Regions from separate parts of the Paenibacillus sp. FSL R5-0475 genome, predicted to be linked through region 1. Evidence: a T-box and tRNA genes for the amino acid it is inferred to sense, from the RefSeq annotation. Region 1 holds a T-box; the other holds one or more tRNA genes.
The links. The T-box of region 1 lies ahead of trpS (tryptophan--tRNA ligase). A T-box ahead of a tRNA ligase gene usually reads a tRNA of that ligase, here a tRNA-Trp.
Positions count from the first base shown of each region.

Region 2: it has a tRNA-Trp gene. The T-box ahead of trpS (tryptophan--tRNA ligase) is inferred to sense a tRNA for this amino acid. The anticodon was not compared.

Region 1 is NZ_JBBORK010000001.1:1,345,500-1,349,902, forward strand. It holds gene MKX41_RS05820 (aminopeptidase) at 162-1,394, shown strand; gene trpS (tryptophan--tRNA ligase) at 1,632-2,627, opposite strand; T-box leader at 2,730-3,013, opposite strand; gene MKX41_RS05830 (hypothetical protein) at 3,215-3,640, shown strand; gene MKX41_RS05835 (winged helix-turn-helix transcriptional regulator) at 3,697-4,065, opposite strand; gene MKX41_RS05840 (sigma-70 family RNA polymerase sigma factor) at 4,290-4,403, shown strand, end outside.
Region 2 is NZ_JBBORK010000001.1:4,561,054-4,565,456, forward strand. It holds gene MKX41_RS20335 (BMP family ABC transporter substrate-binding protein) at 1-745, opposite strand, end outside; gene MKX41_RS20340 (AraC family transcriptional regulator) at 1,073-1,822, shown strand; tRNA gene MKX41_RS20345 (tRNA-Leu) at 1,956-2,034, opposite strand; tRNA gene MKX41_RS20350 (tRNA-Cys) at 2,049-2,122, opposite strand; tRNA gene MKX41_RS20355 (tRNA-Gly) at 2,135-2,209, opposite strand; tRNA gene MKX41_RS20360 (tRNA-Gln) at 2,216-2,290, opposite strand; tRNA gene MKX41_RS20365 (tRNA-His) at 2,312-2,384, opposite strand; tRNA gene MKX41_RS20370 (tRNA-His) at 2,425-2,500, opposite strand; tRNA gene MKX41_RS20375 (tRNA-Trp) at 2,537-2,610, opposite strand; tRNA gene MKX41_RS20380 (tRNA-Tyr) at 2,618-2,703, opposite strand; tRNA gene MKX41_RS20385 (tRNA-Thr) at 2,709-2,784, opposite strand; tRNA gene MKX41_RS20390 (tRNA-Phe) at 2,805-2,880, opposite strand; tRNA gene MKX41_RS20395 (tRNA-Asp) at 2,888-2,965, opposite strand; tRNA gene MKX41_RS20400 (tRNA-Met) at 2,992-3,068, opposite strand; tRNA gene MKX41_RS20405 (tRNA-Val) at 3,086-3,161, opposite strand; tRNA gene MKX41_RS20410 (tRNA-Glu) at 3,217-3,291, opposite strand; tRNA gene MKX41_RS20415 (tRNA-Ser) at 3,310-3,402, opposite strand; tRNA gene MKX41_RS20420 (tRNA-Asn) at 3,406-3,481, opposite strand; rRNA gene MKX41_RS20425 (23S ribosomal RNA) at 3,543-4,403, opposite strand, start outside.

The DNA.
Region 1 (4,403 bases):
TACGTGAGCGGTTCCTTTCATGGGGGCCGCTTTATTATATCGAATCGCAACTCTTAGCATTTTGCGTTAAAATAAGAAGTGAAGCTGACCGTCTGCTGTTAAGGAGCTCCGGTGCTTTGGTGCGACAGTAAAGCAACCATAGAGATGGAGGAAGAGAATTCATGAAAGATTTTGATGTCATGTTAGAGAAATATGCGAACCTGGTTGTAAAAGTAGGGGTAAATGTACAGCCTGGACAAGTTTTGATGGTGCATGCACCTATTGAAACGGCAGAGCTTACTCGCTTGATTGTAGGTAAAGCCTATGAAGCAGGTGCTAAATATGTAATCGTTGATTGGGACGATGAAGCGACTACACGTATTCGTTACGAAAAAGCCCCAGAAGATTCCTTCGATTACTATCCACAGTGGCAAGCAGAAATGATGGAGAAGTTTGCGGAAGAGAACGGCGCCATCTTACATATTAAAGTACCAGATCCGGAATTGTTCAATGGTATTGATTCTTACAAAGTGTCAAGAGCAGTTAAAGCGGCAGCTGTTGCTCGCAAAAACTACTCCAAATATACTCGTAATAGCAAAATTAGCTGGTCTCTCGTTAAGGCTCCAACGCGTGCTTGGGCGAACAAGGTGTTTGCTGATCTTCCAGAGGAAGAGCGAGTAGAGGCTATGTGGGAAGCGGTGTTCCAGATGAATCGTGTAGGTAGCGAGGATCCAGTTGCCGCATGGAGAGAGCATATCGGTCAATTGAAAGAAAGTCAGGATAGAATGAACGCTAAGCGTTATAAAAGCCTGCATTACCGCGCTCCGGGAACGGATCTGCATGTGGAGCTTCCAGAAGGACATCTATGGCGTGGAGGCGGCGGAGAGAATGATAAAGGTGTGTATTTCGTGGCTAATATGCCAACGGAAGAGATCTATTCTATGCCACATCGTACAGGTGTGAATGGTACAGTTAGAAGCACACTTCCTTTGAATCTGAACGGACGTTTGGTAGAAGGCCTTTCCTTCACTTTTAAAGATGGAAAAGTAGTAGCATATGAAGCTGAGTCCGGACGTGAGCATCTGACTTCGCTGCTGGCAACCGATGAAGGTGCATCCTATTTAGGAGAAGTAGCTTTAGTCCAGCATGATTCTCCAATCTCTCGATTGAACCGAATTTTCTACAATACAGGGATTGATGAGAATGCCTCCTGCCATTTCGCGTTGGGAAGTGCCTATCCTGTCAATATTGAAGGCGGCACAAAGCTTACGAATGAAGAGCTTGTCGCACGAGGTGCTAATGTCAGCTTAACGCATGTCGATTTTATGATTGGTTCAGCTGAGCTGGATATTGACGGAGAATTGGCGGATGGTACGATTGAGCCGGTATTTCGTAAAGGGAATTGGGTGCTGTAAGGTATAAAATTAAGGTCGTAATCTCGCTTTAGGGGGTTACGGCCTTTTTTTGAAGAAAGGATTTACGTTATAGAAAGTATTTTTATATAGAAGCGGACAAGTATAAAGTCCTAACCCCTGGTCCAGAGTATAGCTTCAAGGAGGGATCGACGCTTGTAGCTGCAAGCGAAGCAAAAACAGCCGGCGCTCTCTTCAATAGAGAGTCCGGCGTTTTTTTATTGCCCTTAGAGATCAGTTTTATTTTGAAAAATAATTAAGGCCCATAGCCTCGCGTACTTCGGACATCGTTTCTTGAGCAATATCGCGGGCACGCTTAGTTCCGGATAATAAGATATCCTCAACAACCTTGGGTCTGGCAGCATAATAGGAGCGACGCTCACGCATTGGTTCAATTAGCTGGTCTAGAGCTGTCGTGATAAGCTGCTTACAGGCTGAACAGCTTATACTGCCACTTTCGCAGCTATCGTGAATTTCTGGGGCGCCATGCCAACGAACAGCACGATGATAAGCATAAATGGGACAAATATCTGGATGCCCAGGATCATTTTTATGAACACGGGCTGGATCAGTTGTGGCTTTACGGATCTTGAAGGTGATCTCTTCTTTCGTAGAGTCCAGCTCGATAGCATTGCCGAGGCTTTTACTCATTTTAGCATTGCCGTCTGTTCCTACTAGTCTTGGCGTCTCGCTGATGAGCGCTCTGGGCTCCACAAGGATGGGGCTGTACAGTTCGTTGAATCTACGTACGATTTTGCGGGTCAACTCCAGATGGGGAAGCTGGTCTTCTCCTACAGGAATAATCGTCGCTTTACAAAAGGTTATATCCGCAGCCTGGCTAACTGGATAACCTAGAAAACCATAATACAATTCATCTAAGCTGGAATTTTTCGATTCGGCTTTAATCGTGGGATTATGCCGTAAAGAATTCACAGTAACAAACATGGAGAATAGGACGGTCAGCTCAGCGATCTCTGGAACCATAGATTGAATAAATAGGGTGGATTTATCTGGATTTATACCCGCCGATAAATAGTCCAGTGTGATTTCATTCAAGTTTTGACCAAGGTATTGAGGCCGATCAAAGTGAGTCGTTAGGGCTTGAATATCTGCTAGAAACACAAAAGTATCATATTGCTCCTGTAGAGTCACTCGGTTCTGTAAACTGCCCACGTAATGGCCAAGGTGCAGCTTTCCGGTCACTCGATCTCCAGTTAATACACGTTCTTTTATCATTTGAATTCCTCCTGTTTTGTCGCTTCTGATTAATATTGAGTCGCCACCACCAGCCATCATCCATGGCCATCACCTCCTTTAAATGACAAAAAAACCTCATCCAATAAGGACGAAGTTGTCGTGGTACCACCTTAAATGATCGCGCAACCAGGTTTCGTTAGTATTACGATCTTCTCTTACCGGTACGGAGAAGGTCTGAGACAATCTCGATACAGGTCCCTTGATAACGGCGGGAAACCCGGCTTTCCCTACAACATCAGCTAAGATGGTTCGGAAGAGCAACTCTAAAGGCCATTCGATCAAGCGCTGGACACCGGTTCGCAGCAGCCACCGGCTCTCTGAAGTCCATGTTCGATTGTCTACTTACCCTTTGTCTGCGTTGTTCATGATATTTTGGAAATTGTAATTCTGATGAGTGAGTTTGTCAATGGTTGGAAATTAGATGATGATACAGAGCATCTAGGTTTATATGATCTAGCAAAGTATCACTTAAATGTATATTATCATCAGCAATTAAGTCCAATCTATCATTGTTGATTCACAATATAATAATGTATAACCTTGTAATTGGAATGGAGTGATGATAAATGGCGACAAATATAAGTTATGGTTCACAGGCAAAAATCCCTTTAGACCCGTTTAATGCTGTTACAACGGTTGCAGGAATTCCTGGAGCTGGAGCGGGTCTTGCCACAGCGCAAGTAAATATTAGCCCAGCTAACCCAGCTTCTTTCTCTAGTAGAGTCGAGTTAAATGGTAGTTTTAGTCTTACTGCACTTGCTGATAGTCAATTTCTTGTTTTAATCCGACGTGCTGGAGTCGATATTTATAGCTCCTTTTTTCGTTTTACTACAACTACTGATATTCAATTAAATGTTCAGTGGGTTGATGGTCCTTATATTGGAATCCACAACTATGAATTGGTAATTCAGAATGACAGCAACTTGCCTATAAATCTATTTGGACCCATATCATTCACAGCAACTGCTATTGGAGGAGACGGAGTAATTTAAGTTATGGACAGTTAAATCATTCTGATTTAACTGTCCTTTTTTTCATGGGGTAAAATTTATTTATTTAAAATGTTGTCCTCTAAAACAGCATATTTATCGCCATACTGCTTAATGATATGTTGTTCTCCCCAATTACATAGAGAAGTTAAAATGTCGCTTAAACTATCACCATACTCACTAAGCTCATATTCCACTTTGGGTGGAACCTGATTGTATACGATCCGGTTGATAATTCCATCGGCCTCAAGTTCGCGTAGTTGCTGGGTTAACATTTTTTGAGTAATTCCGGGCATTAACTGTTTTAGTTCCGATGTTCGCTTTTTGCCATGAGTTAAATGACACAAAATTACACATTTCCATTTCCCTCCAATTACTTCGAGTGTGGCCTCAACAGAAATATTGTATTTTTTCTTGATAGTTGTCATGATATCCTCCAATGTATGGGTACTTTTTAGTACCTATGGTACTTTTAAGTGCGTACTGTTGATTATGTCCAATTTTACTTATCATAACATTTATCGTTCTTTTTTTATAGAATGTTATAATTTTAAGTGCTCAGTCCCAAAAAAGTTAATACAAATAAAAACCGTTTCTATACCCTCCCCGTCTTAATCTATGAGAGGTTTAGGAGAGGGGGCTAAGGAAGGATATGACGATGACTAATGCAGAAATGAAGAAGGTAACGATTCTTGATTCTCGGAGCGAGACGGATTTCTACGATTCTATATTGGTACATAGAGAACAGCTATACAGTATTGCCTAC
Region 2 (4,403 bases), 3.2 Mb from region 1:
TACCCCCAGCCACGTTAAAAATAACGTCCACACCGGAGTTATATTGAATCAGCGAAAGCTCCTTGCCTTTAGCCGGGTTAACAAAATCGCCAGCATATGATACAGCGACCTTCACATCAGGATCAACATATTGAGCGCCCTGAATGTAGCCTACCAAGAAAGCGTTAATTCCTGGAATGTCCATGCCGCCTACAAAACCGATCACATTCTCAGGATTAGCATTTTCCATATCCGATTGTGTAGCTAGCGCCGCTACAGCACCTGCTAGAAAAGATACTTCATTTGTTGCATAAGACATGTTGTACATATTCTCTGGTGCTTCATCTATATCGGTATCATAGTTAATGAACTTTTTGTCAGGATATAATTCAGCCGTTGCATTAAACATCTCTGTAATTTCCGATCCGCCAGAAATAATAACATCCCAGTCCTCAGCGGCGATATCGTTAAACGTAGGCTCCCATTTCGTTTTATCGACACCCATTTCTACAACTTTTGTTTCTGCACCCAGCTCATCCTTAACCTTTTGCAAACCGCTATTCGCAGAGTCAAAGAAAGATTTATCTCCAAGCGTTCCTGGAATCAGAAGTACAACTTTGAGTTTATCCCCTGAACCTGTTTCTCCACCTTCAGCTGCATTAGATCCTGCATTCGCGGAAGATCCATTACTCGACGTATTATTTCCACAGGCTGTGACCATTACCATTACTACTAGTAACAACAAAGAAAGAACTTTCTTTTTCATTTTTTCTATTCCCCCTATTTATAGTTGGTTAGTAATTTGAGAGATTCTCCTTCTTAGTCCGTTGTATATTTCACGATTTAGATGGAAACTCTCATTTTTCATGTAACATTGTCAAAATTTTAATGATTTTAACGAATACACTCAAAAAAAGAGAGAAAATTATAATTTTTACGAATAATCCGACTAATTTCCGAACGAGATGGCCAGTCAGGTTGCTAATCTTCGGATTTCTTGATACGATCATATCAAATATTAATGAAAATAATTATATGATTTCGGTCATAATTTTGTGCGATTCGGCTAAAACATAATTATTGGAGGCTCATCATGGATCGTGTTCTATATATTGTAAATGCAGCACATGAGGTTAATACCTATATTCCACCACACCAGCATGAATGTTATGAACTAGTCTATTATTTAAACGGATTAGGAACTACCAATGTAGGTTCGCGAAGTTATCATTTTCGTTCTTCTTCATTCGCGCTGATACCACCCAATCATAAACATGACGAGAATCATCGCGAGGATGCTACTATACTATTTGTAGGCTTCCATTCAAATCACCCAAATATGGAGAATTTGCAAGGCGTATATGAAGATGATAAAGACCATACTGTTCTACAGATCTTGCTTCGAATGAAAGCAGAGTTTACGCGCAAACAAGATGGATTCTCTGAACTATTGAACCTTCAAATGAGCGAAATCACTGTTCATCTGATACGGCTTCTTAGCGCCTCTGGGTTTCAATCACCAACGGAAGACAGAGTCCAATATGTTCTAAACTATATGAATGAGCATTACCGCCATAAGCTATCGGTCGCAACACTTTCTGAGATGTCTGGATACAGCTATGATCGTTTCCGCCATTTATTTAAAGAACGATTCGGTTCTTCACCTCTGCGCTATCTACTATTGAAACGTCTGGATTATGCAAAGTCTCTCTTGCAACATACCCAAATGCATATCTCTGAAGTATCAGCTGCTGCTGGGTTTGTGAATGACGCCCAATTCTGCAATATGTTTAAACGTGAAATTGGTCTCACCCCACGAGCATTCCGACTAAGCAGTCAATAAAACAACACTCCACACAAAAAGGCCGTTGATTAGAGACGCCTCTAATTCAACGGCTTAAGAATAAAAGCTCAAAGACAAAGAAAAAAGGTTTGTAAAGTTGCTTATACAAGCAACTTTACAAACCTTTTTGATATACCGGCGAGAGGACTCGAACCTCCACGGTTTCCCTCTCGATTTTGAGTCGAGCGCGTCTGCCATTCCGCCACGCCGGCACATATGAACTTAATGGAGGCGCCACCCAGATTTGAACTGGGGATAAAGCTTTTGCAGAGCTTTGCCTTACCACTTGGCTATGGCGCCATATGAAAACTTTGGAGCGGACGACGGGAATCGAACCCGCGACCCTCGCCTTGGCAAGGCGATGCTCTACCGCTGAGCCACGTCCGCATAAAATGGCTGGGGATATAGGATTTGAACCTATGCGTGACGGAGTCAAAGTCCGTTGCCTTACCGCTTGGCTAATCCCCAATAACATTTTAAAATAAAAGGGGCGACTGATGGGTCTCGAACCCACGAATGCCGGAACCACAATCCGGTGCGTTAACCACTTCGCCACAATCGCCATATTAAACTAATATTGTTGCTGTTCTTCTTAAAGTAAATGGGGCGACCGATGGGACTTGAACCCACGAATGCCGGATCCACAAACCGGTGCGTTAACCCCTTCGCCACGACCGCCATATTAAACTTTAGAGAAAGACTTTAGATAAAGATTGGCAGGGGCAGCAGGAATTGAACCCACACCAACGGTTTTGGAGACCGTTGTTCTACCTTTAAACTATGCCCCTAAAAAAATGGTGGGGGATGATGGATTCGAACCACCGAACACGTACGTGAGCAGATTTACAGTCTGATGCGTTTGGCCACTTCGCTAATCCCCCAAAGATGGTGCCGGCGAGAGGACTTGAACCCCCAACCTACTGATTACAAGTCAGTTGCTCTACCAATTGAGCTACACCGGCATATTAAGTTGTATACTATATGGTGGCTCGAGACGGATTCGAACCGCCGACACGAGGATTTTCAGTCCTCTGCTCTACCGACTGAGCTATCGAGCCAAGAAAATGGCGGAACCGACGAGATTCGAACTCGCGATCTCCTGCGTGACAGGCAGGCATGTTAGGCCAACTACACCACGGTTCCAAAAGATATAATTACTTGATGAAAATTGGTTGCGGGGGCAGGATTTGAACCTGCGGCCTTCGGGTTATGAGCCCGACGAGCTACCGGGCTGCTCCACCCCGCGTCGTTCTTAAATGAATATGGTGGAGGCTGAGGGGATCGAACCCCCGACCCTCTGCTTGTAAGGCAGATGCTCTCCCAGCTGAGCTAAGCCTCCGTAAACAACAATTGTTATTGTACCAAAGTCCACTATGTAAAATCAAGTGAAAATTTGGTGACCCGTATGGGATTCGAACCCATGTTACCTCCGTGAAAGGGAGGTGTCTTAACCCCTTGACCAACGGGCCATACTAAGTAAAAATTTGTGGCGGAGAGAGAGGGATTCGAACCCTCGAGACGCTTGTGGCGCCTACACGATTTCCAATCGTGCTCCTTCGGCCAAACTCGGACACCTCTCCATATGGCTCCCCGAACAGGACTCGAACCTGTGACAACTCGATTAACAGTCGAGTGCTCTACCAACTGAGCTATCAGGGAATATTCATACCAGGCTTAATCGCCTGAAAACTGAATCCGAATTGAATTTGCGTTCTAAGTATAGGATAAGCCCTCGACCGATTAGTATTGGTCAGCTCCATGCATTACTGCACTTCCACCTCCAACCTATCTACCTCGTCGTCTTCAAGGGGTCTTACTAATTGGGAAATCTCATCTTGAGGGGGGCTTCACGCTTAGATGCTTTCAGCGCTTATCCCGTCCGTACGTAGCTACCCAGCCATGCTTCTGGCGAAACAACTGGTGCACCAGCGGTACGTCCATCCCGGTCCTCTCGTACTAAGGACAGCTCCTCTCAAATTTCCTGCGCCCACGACAGATAGGGACCGAACTGTCTCACGACGTTCTGAACCCAGCTCGCGTACCGCTTTAATGGGCGAACAGCCCAACCCTTGGGACCTACTTCAGCCCCAGGATGCGATGAGCCGACATCGAGGTGCCAAACCTCCCCGTCGATGTGGACTCTTGGGGGAGATAAGCCTGTTATCCCCAGGGTAGCTTTTATCCGTTGAGCGATGGCCCTTCCATGCGGTACCACCGGATCACTAAGTCCGACTTTCGTCCCTGCTCGACTTGTAGGTCTCGCAGTCAAGCTCCCTTATGCCTTTGCACTCTTCGAATGATTTCCAACCATTCTGAGGGAACCTTGGAACGCCTCCGTTACTCTTTAGGAGGCGACCGCCCCAGTCAAACTGCCCGCCTGACACGGTCCCCGTACCCGATTAGGGTACTAGGTTAGAACCTAGATACGATCAGGGTGGTATCCCAACGGCGCCTCCACCGAAGCTTGCGCTCCGATTTCTACGGCTCCCACCTATCCTGTACAGATCGTACCCAAATTCAATATCAAGCTGCAGTAAAGCTCCATGGGGTCTTTCCGTCTTGTCGCGGGTAACCTGCATCT